Regions from separate parts of the Allobosea minatitlanensis genome, predicted to be linked through region 2. Evidence: riboswitches for the same ligand, from Rfam matches in the RefSeq annotation. Region 2 holds a riboswitch; the other holds the start of a gene.

Region 1 (7,636 bases), 3.0 Mb from region 2:
GCGCGGGTGCCCGGCCGGGCGCCTTGCCGCGATGGCGGCGAGGCGCGCGTCGATCGCGGCGACGAGCCGGGCGCCGCGCGCCTCCTCGCCGAGCAGGGCCGCCATCTCCGTGATCTGGCCGCGCATCTCGGCGATGCTGCGCGGCACGCCGAATTCATGCACCGGCACGCCGGCGCGCCTCAGCAGGGCGACGGCCGGGCGGGTGGTGTAGGCGCCCGCGACGACGAGGTCGGGCCTGTCCGCCAGCACCTCCTCGACGAGGCCGTGATTGACCCCAACCGCGCCCGCCGCCTCGGCCATGTTGGCGTTGCGCGGATCGCGCGACAGCCAGGTGACGGACGCGATGCGATCGCGGTCGGCCAGGCGCAGGACCAGCTCGTCCGTGCACATGTTGAGCGAGACGATCCGCGCCGGCCTGCCCGCCGCCGCGCCGGCCGGCGCGGGCAGGGCCCAGGCCACGGCGCCCGCCAGCATGACGGCACGGGAGGCGCCGGCCGGCCGAAGCCGTGCGCGCAGGCGCCTCATCCGCCCAACGCCACCTTGATCCCGCCGAAGGCGCCGAAGCCGGGCACGAGAAAGCCGACCGGGTTCTCCCAGCGCTTGTCGAACAGGTTGTCGATGCGGCCGAAGACGGCGACCTTGTCGGTCGCCTTGTATTCGGCGGCGAGGTTGACCAGCGTCGCGCCCTTGGCCTTGAGGCGCGACACCGAGAAGTCGCGATTGCCGTCGATCCAGGGGCCGACATAGATCAGCGTCGCCGAGAGGGTGAGCTTCTCCATCGGGGTCCAGGTCGCGGTGGCGCTGGCCTTGTGGCGCGGCCGGCGCAGCAGCTCCTGCCGGGCGCTCTCGTCCTTGGCCAGGGTAAAGGTGTAGTCGGCGCGGATACGGAATTGCGGCGAGATCTCCAGCGCCGCGAAGGCTTCGACGCCATTCGTCCGGGCCCTGCCGACATTGGCGTAGGAATCGAAGGTCGCGTTGGTGACGATCAGGTTGCGGATGCTGTTCTGGAACCAGGTGGCGCCGAATTGCAGCTTCCGGTCGAAGAGGGGCTGCTCGAAGCCGACGTCCCAGCCGCGGCTTTCCTCCGGGCGCAGGTCCGGATTGCCGTGGAAGTTGTAGCCGGGGCGGTAGTCGACGAAGAGCTCGTTCAGCGTCGGCGCCTTGAAGCCGGTGCCGTAGCTCGCCTTCAGCTTGGTGTCCGTCCAGGGCAGGATGACGGCCGGCGCGACGCGCCAGGTCGTGTGGCCGCCATAGCTGTCGTCGTCGTCGCGGCGGATATTGGCCGCCAGGAAGAGGCGGTCCTGGATATTGCCCTGATATTCGAGGAAGGCGGCCCTGTTGCCGTTGGAGGCGGTGAAGTTCGTCGTCTCCAGCCGCTCGCGCTCGTATTGCAGGCCCATGATCAGGTTGTGGCCCTTGGCGATATCGAGGTCGCCGCGCCAGTCGACCTTGGTGCGCTCGCCGAGATATTCGGTCGGCAGGCCGAGCAGGCCGAAGGCGTTGGGCGAGCGGTTGAAGCGGTCCTGGTTGGTGTAGGAGACGCCGAGGCGGCTGACGAAGCGTCCGGCGAACGGGTCCCAGACCACCTCGCCGCGGGTCATGGCCTGCGCGTAGTTCTGGCTCGAGCGATAGGGGGTCGGCACGCTCGGGTATCCGGCATCGTAGGGGTTGAGGAACTTGCCGTCGGTATAGCGGCCGGTCCAGTTGACCCGCAGCGTGTCGGTGAGGGCGAAGCCCAGCCGGGCCGAGTAGGTGTAGGAATCATAGGCGTTCGGCCGCACCTTCCGCCCGGGCGGGATCAGTTGCGACGGTACGGAATCCGTCGAATCCGAGCGGAAATGGCTGAGGTTGAAGGCGTAGTCGAAGCGGTCCGTGCCGCCGCTGAAGCCGGCCGACTGGTTGAAGGTTCCGTGCGAGCCGGCCTCGACCCGGGCGGTCACCTTCGGCGGGCCTTCGCCGCGCCGGGTGGTGATGGAGATGACGCCGCCGAGGGCGTTGGCGCCGTAGAGGCCGCTCTGCGGGCCGCGCAGCACCTCGATGCGCTCGATGTCGTCGGTCTGCATCGAGCCGAAATCGAAGGAGCGGTTGGGCGTGGAGGGATCGTTGGCCTCGATGCCGTCGATCAGCACCTTGACGTGGTTGGAGTTGGTGCCGCGCATGAAGACGGAGGTCTGCCCGCCCGGGCCGCCGATCTGGACGAGGTTGAGGCCGGGTACGGTCGCCAGCGCCTGCGGCAGCGTCCGGCGCTGCTGCTGCTCGATCTCCTCGGCGGTGACGACGGTGACCGAGCTCGCCACCTCGCGCACCGGCGTCGGCTTGCCGGTGGGGCTGACGACGATTTCGTCGAGCGCGACCGAATCCTGCGCGGCGGGTGCGGCCGCGCGATCCTGGCCAAGGGCGGCGCCGGCGGAGCAGGCCAGGCCGAGCAGCGAGACGGAGAGCAGGAGGCGGCCGCGTCCTGCGGCCTGGCTTAAGGAAAACACGCGGGGAAACCTCGGGCGTTGACGTCTGTGGCACGTCACCGCGAACGCGATCTCCCCTTCGCCGCCAGATGGCGGCAAACGGTCGAATCAGCGATCGGCACACCCCGTCCGAACGTGCTCGCGTGTGACCACGGCAGACGGCAGGTCTCCTGGCTCGCGGGTCGGTGCCTTCCGCCGCCTTCCCGGGGCCGAGTCCCCAGTGGCGTCTGGCGAAAGGCTCGCCGCTTACAGTTGCGGGGGCAGCCGCGGCATGGGGCGGCAAGCCGCCCGCACCGCGTTCCCTTTTGATCCCCTGAGGGAACCGTCCCGTTCACGACTAGGGCGAAAGCATGGCAAGGTCAATTGGAGCCGCTCGATTTCCAAAGCCGGCGCGAGAGGCGCTTTTCGGCCGCCGGATCGGTGTGAAACGAAGCATCACATGGCAATGAGGCGGGATTAACCGGGAATAGGCGGGATCAGGCGGAAAGCGGCGGCGCTGCAAGGAGTTAGGCGGCAGGCGGCGCGGCGTTTAGTGCCATTTGATCCTTCGCGGTTTTGGCGGCCCGAATTCCAGAAATTCAGGAAGCCAGAAATCGGGCCTGCCGCTAACCCCTTGAAATGTCGTCGGCGCGGTCGGCGGAACTCGGAACAAATGCGCCAGTGTGCCGCTCTCGCTTCCGAGTTCGGTAAAACGACGATTTTTCAATGCGATATGAGCGAAGAGCGGGCATCATGCCCGTTTCCGAACTCGGAAGCGAAATCATCCTCCTCGCGGACCTTTCCGGAAGCGCTCGGCTGCACGGCGCGCAAGATCTTCCTCGTCGACGGCGATCAGGGCGAAGCTCGCGACGATGTAGGCCAGGCGCAGCCGTTCCCGATCGATGTCGGTCTCCGGCACGGAATCTCTAACCATCATCCAGGCCCTGTCGAGAGCGCCTTGCGCCCGCGCGACGTCGGCTGGATCGCTGAATGACGAGAAGGGAATTGTGATGGCCTCCCTGAAAAGGCTGGCTGTATCCGCCGGCAACCCGCCGGTCACCCTGTCGTTCCGGGATGTTTTGGCGCGACGCTCGAGCTCCCTGGCATCCGGCAGGTCGACTTTGAGATAGTACGACTCGACGGGGCGGTCGATGCGCCGGCCGCCGAAATCCATGGCGAAGGCATCGGCCACCTCCGGCCTGCAGAAACACCAGCACATGCCGTGCAGCCCGAGCGGGGTGGTCTCGGAATCGAACCAGGCCGCCCAGCGGTACATGATGCCGTATGCTATGGGCCCCGGGGTGCGGTCGAGCGCCACCTGATAGGGATGCGACCGGTTGCGGTGCTTGGGCGTGATCTCGCCCTTGCGCCTGGTCATTGCGGCCACCACCGCAGCAGCAGCCCCCCGGCAAGCCCGGCCGCGACGACGATCGCGAGGTAGAACAGCCCCTCGCGCCGCGCCTCGCGGGTGCGCATCTCATACTCCTGGTTGTCCCCGCTCTTCACTGCGACCTCCGCTCCTGACTCCCTTTGTCATAGAACGCCCTTGAGAACAGAACAAGAACGCGTTTCCCTAGGGTCGCCCTGGCGACACAGGGGCTGGGGCTGAAGAAAGGAGCGCGTCAATGCGTAATGCCAAGCGGGAAACCGTCGCACACCTCACCTATTTCGTCGTCCAGCCGTTCAAGGCCGTGAAGGGGTCCAGGGGCAAGATCTCGGCCGAGGAACCGATCCCGGCGCGGGATCATGACCACGCCATGCGCATGTTCGAGCGCTTCAAGCCGATCCGCGCCGGCGTCGTCGCCTTCCGCCGCACCGGCGATCCGGCGACCGGCGATTGGGAGGATGCGGTCATCATCGCCCGTCATGGCCTCCTGTCGGCCGAGGTCGACGGCATGACCGATGCCAGCGAGGCCGAGTTCGAGAGCTGGGAGCTCGGCGCGCATGATTTGAAGGTCGCTTAAAGCGCCAATGCATCAATATGCATGAAATTGCATAGGCCGGGCCCCGCGCGAGCGGGGCCCGATTCATTTTGCCATCCGCAACCCGCGCCGGCACTCCTTGTCGGCCCCGCGATAGGCCTTGAGCGAAACGCCCGCGGCCACCTCGCCGCGTGCCGAGCCCTTCAGCTTGTCCTCGACGAAGTTCGAGAGCTCCTGAGCCGTATTGGCGCAATAGACCCGCGCCACGGTCCAGCGATCGTCCTGAGGCCAGGCGTCGATATCGTTCATCTGCCTGCGGATCTCGATCGACTGACGCTTCAGCTCGCTGACGTCGCCCAACTTCAGCGCCTTGTTGATCAGCGTCTCGCGCTGCCGCAGCGAACGATGCCAGGCTTCGGCGCCAGCAATCGCACCCGGGCTCGAGGCGACCGCGACAGCCTGCCGGAATCCACGGGCATCACAGAGCCGCCTGCTCCAGTGTCCATCATCCTTGAGCTCTTCAGGAGTACAGCGCTCCGCGGCCGCAACGGCACCCGCTCCGGTCAACGTAAGCGCAACGGCGATCGCGATGGTTCTCATATCTTACCCCCTGCCCAAACGACCCGGCCGGCGATCTTCAGAGATCTGGCTTCCGGCTCGGACAGCACTTCGGTCTCATACCGCGGGTTGTCGCTGATCAGTGTCACTCGCCCTTCCATTCCGCGCCCAATCCGCTTGATCCGCACGTCGTTGTTGTGGACCACGACGAAGATCGCATCGAGCCGGGGCCTTTGCCAGCGGATGTCCGAAAGGCAGATCGCGTCTTCCTTGATCGTCTCCGTCATGCTGTCCCCGCGAGAATCGTGGAAACGGGCAAACTCCACCGGGAGGTTGAGCTGCTCCAACCATCTGCGAGGAAACGGCAGATGATCCTTCGCGATAGGGTTTGAGTTCTCGATTCCCGGCCCAGCGCTGGCGATGACATCCAGCAGCGGGATGTAGACGACGTCTTCGTCATCAACCAACGGCTCTGCCGGCACTCCGACCTGGCTTGAGAAATCTTGACCCAAAAACGGGGAGCCTTCGCCTGACGCAAGCCAGTCGAGCGACCGATTGGCGGCCTTAGCCAGAATCGCGGCCTGCCGAAAAGGGATCCGCGCCTTTCCATTGATCCATTTGGATATCTGCTGCGTCGAGTTTCCGGTCAAAAGAGCGGCATTTGCCCGCGACCCAGACGCATCGACGATCTCCTTAAAGCGCTCAAGAAGCGCCTCGTCCCTCTCTTCGGCGTCATCATCGTCCGATTGTTTCGACATGGCGCTTGCCTATATCCAAAAAGATCGCTACGGTATCGTTCGTTACTCTATTGGTTAACAGAAGGCGGCCGCGGCCGCCAATCGGATAGCTGCGCATGCACGAAGCTGACATCTTGGCCGCCGTTCGGAAGACCCAGTTCCGCTTTTTGCCGCGGATCGCGGAGCGGTACGGCGTTTCGGATACCCAGCTGCGCGCGGCTCTGCGCCGCCCGCAGCTCGCGGCCGAGCGAGCAATCTCCAAGGCGACGGGCATCCCACTGCATGTTCTTTGGCCGACGCGCTGGTCGCCTTCGGGTGAGCGCCTCGTCCGTCGTGGTCTGAAGAGGGCCGCCTGATGTCGCTGCTCGCAACCCTTACGGCGGGTTCACCCGTCTTCCTCGCCGCTGTCGCCGCGATCGATGCCACCGGACGCCTGCGCCCGGTCGACGAAGCTCATGCCCAGCTCATCGCCACGTCGATGAACGAAAGCGGCCTGATCCAGCCCGTCGTTGTCAGGATAGATGCTTCCGGCAACGGGTTGAAGCTCGTCGTGGGCGGTCACCGGCTCCGCGGCGCGAACATTCTGAGCTGGGAGGAAATCCCTGCCATCTTGATCGAGTGCTCGGACGACGAAGCGCGCCAGATCGAGATCGACGAGAACTTGGCCCGCAAAGAGCTCACCGCGCTTGAGCGCGCCGAGTTCCTCGCGGAGCGCAAGCGCGTCTACGAGACCCTTCATCCCGAGGCTGCTCACGGCAAGGCGAAGAAGCCGAAGACCGAAAAAGGAAAAGTGGCCAACTTGGCCACTTTTGCCCGGTTCTCGAAGGACGCGGCCAATTCAACCGGCCTGAGCGAGCGCACGATCCGTCGCGCCTGCGAGCTTGCCGGCAGGCTCTCTCCCGATGCCATCGCCGCCATCCGCGGCACCAAGGTCGCGGACAACCAGGCGCAGCTGCAGGCACTAGCAGAGCTGGAGCCCGAGCAGCAGAAGATCGTCGCCGGGCTGATCGCCGCGAAGGCTGCCGGCAACGTCGCCAAGGCCCGCATCGTCGCCGGCTTCGTGCCCGAGGGCGGCGCGGTGCGGGAGGCTGATCGCCCGCTCGCCCGGATCGAGCCGATGCTGATGCGGATGTCAGTCGCGGACCTGACCACCCTGATCGCGATGGCGCAGGCGCAGATCGCGGCGAAGACCCCGCCGGCCAAACCCGCCGGGGCGAAGAAGGGCGGTGCGGCATGAAGCGCTCGCTGCCGCCCGCCATCCTCAAGCTGCGGCTCGACGTCGTGTTGAGCTGCATCGTGTCGCAGGAGGCTGCGCAAGCAGCCGTTCTTGCATGGGCGAGTGTCGAAGGACACGCAGATAAGGATGATTTCGAGCGCCTACTGATTGAGGCGATCCTTCAGGTGCTGCCGGAAGACCAGCGCCTACTCACGGTCGTTACGTTGGCGCATGCGTTCGTCGATCGCCTCGCGGAGGCGCGCGATGGCCTCCTCTGAACCCGCCTTCAGCATAGGGTCGCGGTCCTTCCCCCATTCCTCGACTGCCAGCAGCAGAATGTCTCGCGGGACCGGATCGAACTTCGCAAAGAGCTCGACGGTTACCGTGGCCAGGACGTGCGGCCACATGGCCGAACCGCTCCGGGCCATAGCCCGCTCACGGCGCGCGGTGAATTCCGTTGCGATTTCCTCTGGCGTTTTCTTCATCCCAGCTTCCTCCGGTGGCTTTGGTCGCGCTTACCACCATGGAGGAAAGGTGCCGGCCTGGACAGGTTTCCCCCTCCCGGGTCCGGGCCGGCACCACGCTTTCGGAGGCAGCCGGTGAAACTCTGGCTGACCTCCTCCGAAATCGCCGACCTCGCTCTGCCTGGCCTGCCGGCCACCGATCGCGGGGTACGCATGCTCGCCGAGCGCGAGGATTGGGCCCGCTTCTCGGCGCTGTGCCGGCAGCGCGCCGGTCGCGGCGGTGGGCTGGAGTATCACG
Region 2 (7,636 bases):
ATCAGCTTCTCCGCCTCGCTTTCGCCTTCGCGGTCGAGCGCATGGACGAAGCGGAAGGCGAGCCAGGCGGAGGCCTCGACCTCGAGCGCGAGGTCGGCGATCACATTCGTCATGATCGGCTGGTCGATCAGCGCCTTCTGGAAGGCGCGGCGATGCGCGGTGTGATGCGCCGCCTGCGCCACGGCATGGCGCATCAGCCCGGCCGAGCCGACGGCGAAATCGAGCCTGGTGTAGTGGTTCATCTCCAGCCCGGCGCGGATGCCGTGGCCGGGCTCGCCGATGAGATGGGCGATCACGCCGCGGAATTCGACCTCGGAGGAGGCGTTCGACCTGTTGCCGCACTTGTCCTTGAGCCGCTGGATCTGGAGACGGTTGCGCGAGCCGTCCGGCAGCCAGCCCGGCACGACGAAGCAGGAGACGCCCTCGTCTGTCCGCGCCAGCGTCAGGAAGACATCGGAATGCGGGACGGAGAAGAACCATTTATGGCCGGTGAGGCTGTAGGTTCCGTCGGCATTGCGGGTCGCCACCGTCTGGGTCTGGCGCAGATCCGAGCCGCCCTGCTTCTCGGTCATCGCCATGCCGACGGTGCCGCCGCGCTTCTGCGCCGCCGGCAGCGGACGCCCGTCATAGTCGCTGGAGGTGATCAGCCGGCCGAACTCGGCCCAGCGCGCCGGATCGCGCTGCAGCACGGGAATCGCCGAATAGGTCATGCCGAGCGGGCAGCAAATGCCGTTCTCGCCCTGATTCCAGAGATAGGACACCGCCGCGCGCGCCACCTGCGCGCCCTCCCGCGGCCTGGTCCAGCAGAGCGAATGGAACTCGTCGCGCATGGCGAGGCCCATCAGTTCATGCCAGGCGGGATGGAACGCGATCTCGTCGATGCGCCGGCCCCAGCGGTCATGGGTGCGCAGTTCCGGCAGGTTGCGGTTGGCCTGCCGCGCCAGATCCTGAACCGCTTGCGAGCCGACATGGCCGCCGACCGCGCCCGCCTGCTCGCGGAACCAGCCGGCGTCGAAGGCGTCTAGGATGCGGCCGAGCGCCGGGTCCGCCGCGAAGGCATCGTAATCCGCCAGCGCCGGAGCCTGGTTCAGCACCTCATGGGTATCGTAGCCATAGGCGTCGAGCACGGTCATGCGGGCTGTCCTTCATGGGAGATCAGGGCGGCGAGGGAGAGATCGGCGAGGGCGGCGGCGATCTCGCGGCCGCGTTCAGGGCTGATCGAACGATCCGGCGAGAGCGGGCCGATCAACGCCTCCATGAAGCCGCCGACGATCATCGCGGCAGCGGCATCGGGATCGACGGGGCGGAAAGCGCCCTGCCTCCCGCCCGCGACGACCAGCGCGCGAAAAATCCCGGCGATCGCGCGGCGGTAGTCGAGCCGCGTCGCGTCGACGGCCGGGTCGGCGGGCTCGGCGATCATCGACCAGGCGAGGCGGCGATTGGCGAAGGCGCGCCGGGCGAAGGCCTCGACCGCCGCCGTCAGGCGCTCGGCGACGGGGGCGTCGCTCGCCGCGATCTCGCGCAACACGGCAAGCTCGCGCGACGAGACCGCCGCGACGATCTCGGCCATCAGCTCCGCCTTGGAGGCGAAATAGGAATAGACGCTGCCGGTCGAGACGCCGCTGGCGGAAGCCACCGCCGCGATCGAGGTCTCGTGGAAGCCGACCTCCGCGACGATGCCGCGCGCGGCGGACAGGATCGCCTCGCGCTTGCCGGCCTTGCGCGGTTGCCTCGCCGTTCCCTCGGCCATGCGCGATCCCGAAATTGAACCTGAATTCAGATTCAATCTGAAAGCAAAGCGGCTTTCCGTCAAGCGGATGGATCGAGGGGCGAGATCGCTCCTCGCCGGAACGGCTGGTGGCAACCACCGGGCGTCGGCCGGCGAGGGAAATCAGGCTGTCATGCCGGGACTGGCCCGGAAGCCATGCCGGCACGCCGCTGTTCAAGGCTCGGCGCGGCGCCCCGCTCGATGCGGGGGTCATCGGCGGCGCAGCGCTGATCCCGGCGGCGCTCGCCCTCCTGAACCGCATGGATTTCCGCGGCGTTCATCCCCGGGCCGGACCAAGGCCGGGGCAAAGGGCCGCGACCGGGAGCGCAGGCTCCGGTGAACATGCGGAAGCCCTCAGAACTCGATGCCTTCCTGCGCCTTCACCCCGGCGGCGAAATGGTGCTTCACCAAGGTCATCTCGGTGACGAGGTCGGCCGCCTCGATCAGCTCCGGCTTGGCGTTGCGGCCGGTGACGACGATGTGCAGATCCGGCCGGCGCGCGGCCAGCGTCGCCACCACCTCGGCGAGCGGCAGATAATCGTAGCGCAGCGCGATGTTGAGCTCGTCCAGCACCAGGAGCCGGATGCCCGGATCGGCCATCAGCTCCCTGGCCTTGGCGAAGGCGCGCCCGGCGGCGGCGATGTCGCGGGCCTTGTCCTGCGTCTCCCAGGTGAAGCCCTCGCCCATGCTGTGCCACGAGACCTGATCGCCGAAGGCTTCGAGCGCCCTGCGCTCGCCGGTCGACCAGGCGCCCTTGATGAACTGCACCACGCCGATGCGCCAGCCATGGCCGAGCGCGCGCAGGATCAGCCCGAAGGCCGCCGTCGACTTGCCCTTGCCGGGGCCGGTATTGACGATCAGCAGCCCCTTCTCCAGCGTCTTGGAGGCGACCTCGGCATCCTGCACCGCCTTGCGCTTCTCCATCTTGGCCTTGTGGCGGGCGGCTTCGTCGCTGTCCGTCGTCATCGTCGCGCTCGCTTCTACTTCACCCGCATCGGCAATCCGGCGACCATGAAGACCACGCCGGCCGCGCGCGCCGCAAGCGCCTGATGCAATCGCCCGGCCTCGTCGCGGAAGCGGCGGGCGAGCGCGTTCTCCGGCACGATGCCGAGGCCGACCTCGCTGCCGACCAGCACGAGCGGGGCGGAAACGGTTTCGCAGGCGGCGATCAGGGCCTCGCATGCCGCGCCGGTATCCTGTTCCGCGAGGATCAGGTTGGTCAGCCACAGCGTCAGGCAGTCGACCAGGATCGGCCGACCGGCCGGCTGAGCGGCGATGGCTTCGGCGAGGGCCAGCGGCGCATCCACAGTTTCCCAGCCCGTCGGGCGGCGCGCCCGGTGCTCGGCGATGCGCGCCCGCATCTCGTCGTCATAGGCCTGCGCGGTGGCGATATAGGTCCAAGGTGCCGGCAGGGCCTCGACCAGGGCCTCGGCATGGCGGCTCTTGCCGGAGCGGGCGCCGCCGAGGACGAGGGTGAGATGGGGGATGGGCGTTGCTTGCATCGGCGGCTTCGGGTTCGCTCGCCGTCATCCCGACGACCGAAGCGAGATCCGGAATGACCGCGTAGAGGAAGGACCGGCCCTGCATTGCACAGCCGCACGCCGAAGGCTAATGATCGTCGCCGACGGTGCCTCCGCGAGGAGGTGAAAAGGGAACGCGGTGCGACGCCGCGGCTGCCCCCGCAACTGTAAGCGGGCGTCCTGCGCCATCGCCACTGGAGTTCGCTCCGGGAAGGCGGCGGAGGGCACCGGACCCGCGAGCCAGGAGACCTGCCGTCACCCGCAACGATCCAACCGGCTGCCGGCGGGGCGGCCACGGAGAACCGCCATGAACACCGCCTCGGTTTCCACCGCCCGGCCCAGCGTATCGGAGAGGGTCAAGGCCGTCGCCGCCGCCCTCGTCGTCGGCGTCGCCCTGGTCTACACCACCGGCTTCGCGGCCTCGACCAATGTCCACAACGCCGCGCACGACACCCGCCACGGCCTCGCCTTCCCCTGCCATTGAGGGAAGCCAGCCATGGTCACGCGCGTTCTCGCGGTCAGCATCCTGGCCGGGCTTCTGGCCGGTCTCGTCGTCGCCGCCCTCCAGCATGTCACCACCACCCCGCTGATCCTCCAGGCGGAAACCTATGAAAACGCCATGAGCGAAGGGCCGGGAGCGCCTCTCGCCTTCGCACAGGGGCAGGCCCGCATCATCCTCGCCCATAACCACGAGGCCGGGGCCGGCCATGACGAGGCCGAGTGGAAGCCGGAGGACGGCCCCCAGCGCCTGCTCTTCACCAGCGCCGCCACCATCGGCACCGCGATCGGCTTCGCCGCGCTGCTGCTGGCCGGCATGCTCGCGGCCGGCGACACGATCGACCAGCGCCGCGCGCTGATCTGGGGCGCCTGCGGCTTCCTCGCCTGCGGCCTGGCGCCCGGAATGGGGCTCGCGCCGGAGCTGCCCGGCGCCGCCGCGGCCGCGCTGCAGGAGCGCCAGCTCTGGTGGCTCGGGACCGCCGTCGCCACCGCGCTCGGGCTCTTCCTGTTCCTGCGCTACCAGGCGCCATGGCTCAAGCTGCTGGCGGTGGTGGTGATCCTGCTGCCGCATCTGGTCGGGGCGCCGCATGCGCCGACGCCGGAAAGCAAGGTGCCGGCCGAGCTCGCCGCGCATTTCACCTCGCTCTCGCTCGGTATCCAGGCCGCGCTCTGGCTGGTCACCGCCTTCGCGGTCGGCACGCTCTGGCCGTGGCTCGGCCGCCGCGCCGAGGCGCGCTAGGGAAGGACGCGGCGAAAGCCGCGCCCGGAAGGCCAGCCATGTCAGAGGGCGACCTCACCATCCATGTCTGCACGGCCTGCCGCCGCCCCCGCCCCGACCTGCCGGAAGGCTACGACCAACCGGGGATCGGGCTCGCGGAGCGGCTTGCCGCGCAGCTCGAAGCGAGGGGCAGCAGGATCGCCGTGCTGCCCGTCGAATGCCTCGCCGTCTGCAAGCGGCCCTGCACCATCGCGCTCAGTGCCGACGGCAAATGGACCTATCTGATCGGCGACCTCGAAACCGAAACCCATCTCGACGAGATCGTCGGCGCGGCGGAGGCCTATGCCGCCAGCGCCAACGGCATCGTTCCCTGGAAAGAGCGGCCGCAGTCCTTCCGCAAGGGCGTGGTCGCGCGCGTGCCGCCCTTGCCGGCGCGCCAGCAAGGATGACCCCATGAACGCTCCGCAGACCGCCCCTCTGGGCAAGACCTCGCTCGGCAAGACGCCCTGCACCATCATCACCGGCTTCCTCGGCGCCGGGAAGACGACGCTGGTGCGCCACCTGCTCGAAAACGCGCAGGGCAAGAAGCTCGCCGTGCTCGTCAACGAATTCGGCGATCTCGGCTTCGACGGCTCCTTCCTCGCCGGCTGCGGCATCGCGGGCTGCACGGCCGAGGACGTGGTCGAGCTGCCGAATGGCTGCATCTGCTGCACCGTCGCCGACGATTTCGTGCCGGCGCTGGAAAAGCTCCTGAACCGCCCCAATCCGCCCGAGCACATCCTGATCGAGACCTCCGGCCTCGCCCTGCCGAAGCCGCTCGTCACCGCCTTCAACTGGCCGGCGATCCGCTCGCGGGTCACGGTCGACGGGGTGATCGCCGTGGTCGACGGCCCGGCGGTGGCCGAGGGCCAGTTCGCCGACGACCCCGAGGCGCTCGCGGCCCAGAAGGCGGCCGACGCCGCGGTCGATCACGACAACCCGCTGGAGGAGGTGTTCGAGGACCAGATCCTCTGCGCCGACCTGATCCTGCTCAACAAGAGCGACCTCGTCGACGCGGCGGGCCGCGCGCGCGTCAAGGCCGAGATCGCCGCGCATCTGCCCAAGGCGATCAAGATCGTCGAGACCACCCATGGCAAGGTCGAGCCGGCGCTGATCCTGGGCTTGAGCGCCGCGGCCGAGAACGATCTCGCCGCCCGCCCCTCGCATCACGGCGAGGGCGAGCACGACCACGATCATGACGATTTCGACTCCGTCGCGGTGCCGCTGCCGGCGGGTCTCGCGCCGGAAGAGCTCTCGGCGCGCGTCGCGAAGGCGGCCGAGGCCGAAGGCGTGCTGCGGCTGAAGGGCTTCGCCGCCGTGCCGGGCAAGCCGATGCGGCTCGTGGTGCAGGGCGTCGGCCGGCGCGTCGGCCACCATTTCGACCGCCCCTGGGGCGCGGGCGAAGCGCGCGACGGGCGGCTCACCGTGATCGGCCTCAAGGGCTTCGACCTCAAGGCGGTGGAAGCGGCGCTGGCGGGGGCGTAGCATCGCGCGATGCACCTGCTCCCGACCAGCGAGATCAGGCTCGACGACGGCGAGGACGCCGTCGATCTCGCCCTGCCGCCGGGAGATCTGCTCGTCCTCTCCTTCACCGACAGCGACCTCTCGGCGCTGGCGGCGGCCGCGGGCGACGGCGATCTGTCGGTGCGGCTGGCGCCGCTCAGGCGGCTGAAGCATCCGCTCTCGGTCGATTTCCTGATCGAGAAGACGGCGGCGCAATGCCGCTTCGTGCTGCTGCGCTGCCTCGGCGGGCTCGACTACTGGCGCTACGGCATCGAGCAGCTCGGCGCCGCCTGCCGCGCGCAGGGCATCCCGCTGGCGATCCTGCCCGGCGACGAGCGCGACGATCCCAGGCTCGGCGAGCATGCCACGGTGCCGGCGGATTTCGCGGACGCGCTTTTGGCCTATTTCCGCGCCGGCGGCGGGGCGGAGAACATGCGCCGGCTGCTCGGGCGGATCGAAGGATATCTCGAATCGCAGTCGGCCCCCTGCCTCGCACCCCTGCCGCTCCTGCCTTTCTTCGCGATCGGCGAAGGCGGCAGGCCCCTGCCCTGGCCCGATGCGCTCGCCGCCCTCGCCTGCGACAAGCCGCTGGTCCCGATCCTGCTCTACCGTTCCGGCGCCGCGGCCGGCGATACCGCCATGGCCGAAGCCATCGCCGCCGCCCTGGCCGCCCGCGGTCTCGCCCCGCTGCCGCTGGCGCTGACCAGCCTGAAGGACCCCGTCGTCACGGCCGCGCTCGGCGCGCTGATCGCGGCGCGCAAGCCGGCGCTGATCGTCACCACCACCGCCTTCTCGGCTCGCGAGGGCGCCGATTTCGTGCTCGACGGCGCCGATTGCCCGATCCTGCAGGCCGTGCCGGTCGGCAGTCCGCGCGAAGCCTGGGACGCCTCGCCGCGCGGCCTGTCCGCCGCCGACCTCGCCATGCAGGTGGCGCTGCCGGAATTCGACGGGCGCATCGGCACGATCCCCGTCGCCTTCAAGGCGGAGGAGACCGATCCGGCGACCGGCCTGGCCGTCCGCCGCCTCGTGCCGGATGCCGAGGGCATCGCCGCACTGGCCGATCTCGCAGCGCGCTGGATCTCGCTGGCACGCCAGCCGAGGGCCGAGCGGCGGCTGGCGCTGGTGATGTCGGATTACCCCGCGCGCGGCGGCCGGGCCGGCTTCGCCGTCGGGCTCGACACGCCGGCGAGCGTGACGGCGATCCGGGCGGTGCTCGCTGAGGCAGGATACTCCGTTCCTTCATCCTCGACTGTCATCCCGGGCGACCGAAGGGAGGCCCGGGATCCAGGCCGGAACGATTCCGACGAAAGTTCCGGCCTGGATCCCGGATCGGCGCCGCTGACGCGGCTTGTCCGGGAGGACGGCGGACAGATGGATGAAGGCCGGGGCTTGATGGCAGCCCTCACGAGCGGCCCGTTCGACCTGACCGTCTCGCTTTCCGCTTATCGCGACTGGCTTGCGGGAATCCCCACCGCCGCGCGCGAAGCGCTTCTCGCGGCTCATGGCCAACCCGAAGCGGATGCGGCCTGCCGCAACGGCGCCTTCCGCTTCCGCGCCGTGCGCTACGGCCGGCTCACCGTGGCCCTCCAG

What was found. A riboswitch is a leader RNA that binds a small molecule or an ion and turns the genes downstream of it on or off. The one in region 2 is predicted to bind cobalamin.
Region 1: linked by a shared signal. The riboswitch ahead of ACWH43_RS06395 (TonB-dependent receptor plug domain-containing protein) and the one ahead of ACWH43_RS21140 (CbtB domain-containing protein) in region 2 are both predicted to bind cobalamin.

What each region holds. Positions count from the first base shown of each region.
Region 1 covers NZ_OZ224509.1:1,327,172-1,334,807, forward strand. Annotated here, with positions in the region: gene ACWH43_RS06390 (ABC transporter substrate-binding protein) at 1-525, opposite strand, end outside; gene ACWH43_RS06395 (TonB-dependent receptor plug domain-containing protein) at 522-2,483, opposite strand; cobalamin riboswitch at 2,606-2,802, opposite strand; gene ACWH43_RS06400 (hypothetical protein) at 3,223-3,819, opposite strand; gene ACWH43_RS06405 (hypothetical protein) at 3,816-3,947, opposite strand; gene ACWH43_RS06410 (hypothetical protein) at 4,067-4,405, shown strand; gene ACWH43_RS06415 (hypothetical protein) at 4,469-4,963, opposite strand; gene ACWH43_RS06420 (LexA family transcriptional regulator) at 4,960-5,679, opposite strand; gene ACWH43_RS06425 (helix-turn-helix domain-containing protein) at 5,775-6,014, shown strand; gene ACWH43_RS06430 (ParB/RepB/Spo0J family partition protein) at 6,014-6,895, shown strand; gene ACWH43_RS06435 (hypothetical protein) at 6,892-7,152, shown strand; gene ACWH43_RS06440 (DNA-binding protein) at 7,474-7,636, shown strand, end outside.
Region 2 covers NZ_OZ224509.1:4,315,473-4,323,108, forward strand. Annotated here, with positions in the region: gene ACWH43_RS21120 (acyl-CoA dehydrogenase family protein) at 1-1,133, opposite strand, end outside; gene ACWH43_RS21125 (TetR/AcrR family transcriptional regulator) at 1,130-1,750, opposite strand; gene cobO (cob(I)yrinic acid a,c-diamide adenosyltransferase) at 2,123-2,734, opposite strand; gene cobU (bifunctional adenosylcobinamide kinase/adenosylcobinamide-phosphate guanylyltransferase) at 2,749-3,270, opposite strand; cobalamin riboswitch at 3,377-3,559, shown strand; gene ACWH43_RS21140 (CbtB domain-containing protein) at 3,596-3,772, shown strand; gene ACWH43_RS21145 (CbtA family protein) at 3,785-4,525, shown strand; gene ACWH43_RS21150 (DUF1636 family protein) at 4,564-4,953, shown strand; gene cobW (cobalamin biosynthesis protein CobW) at 4,958-6,028, shown strand; gene ACWH43_RS21160 (cobaltochelatase subunit CobN) at 6,038-7,636, shown strand, end outside.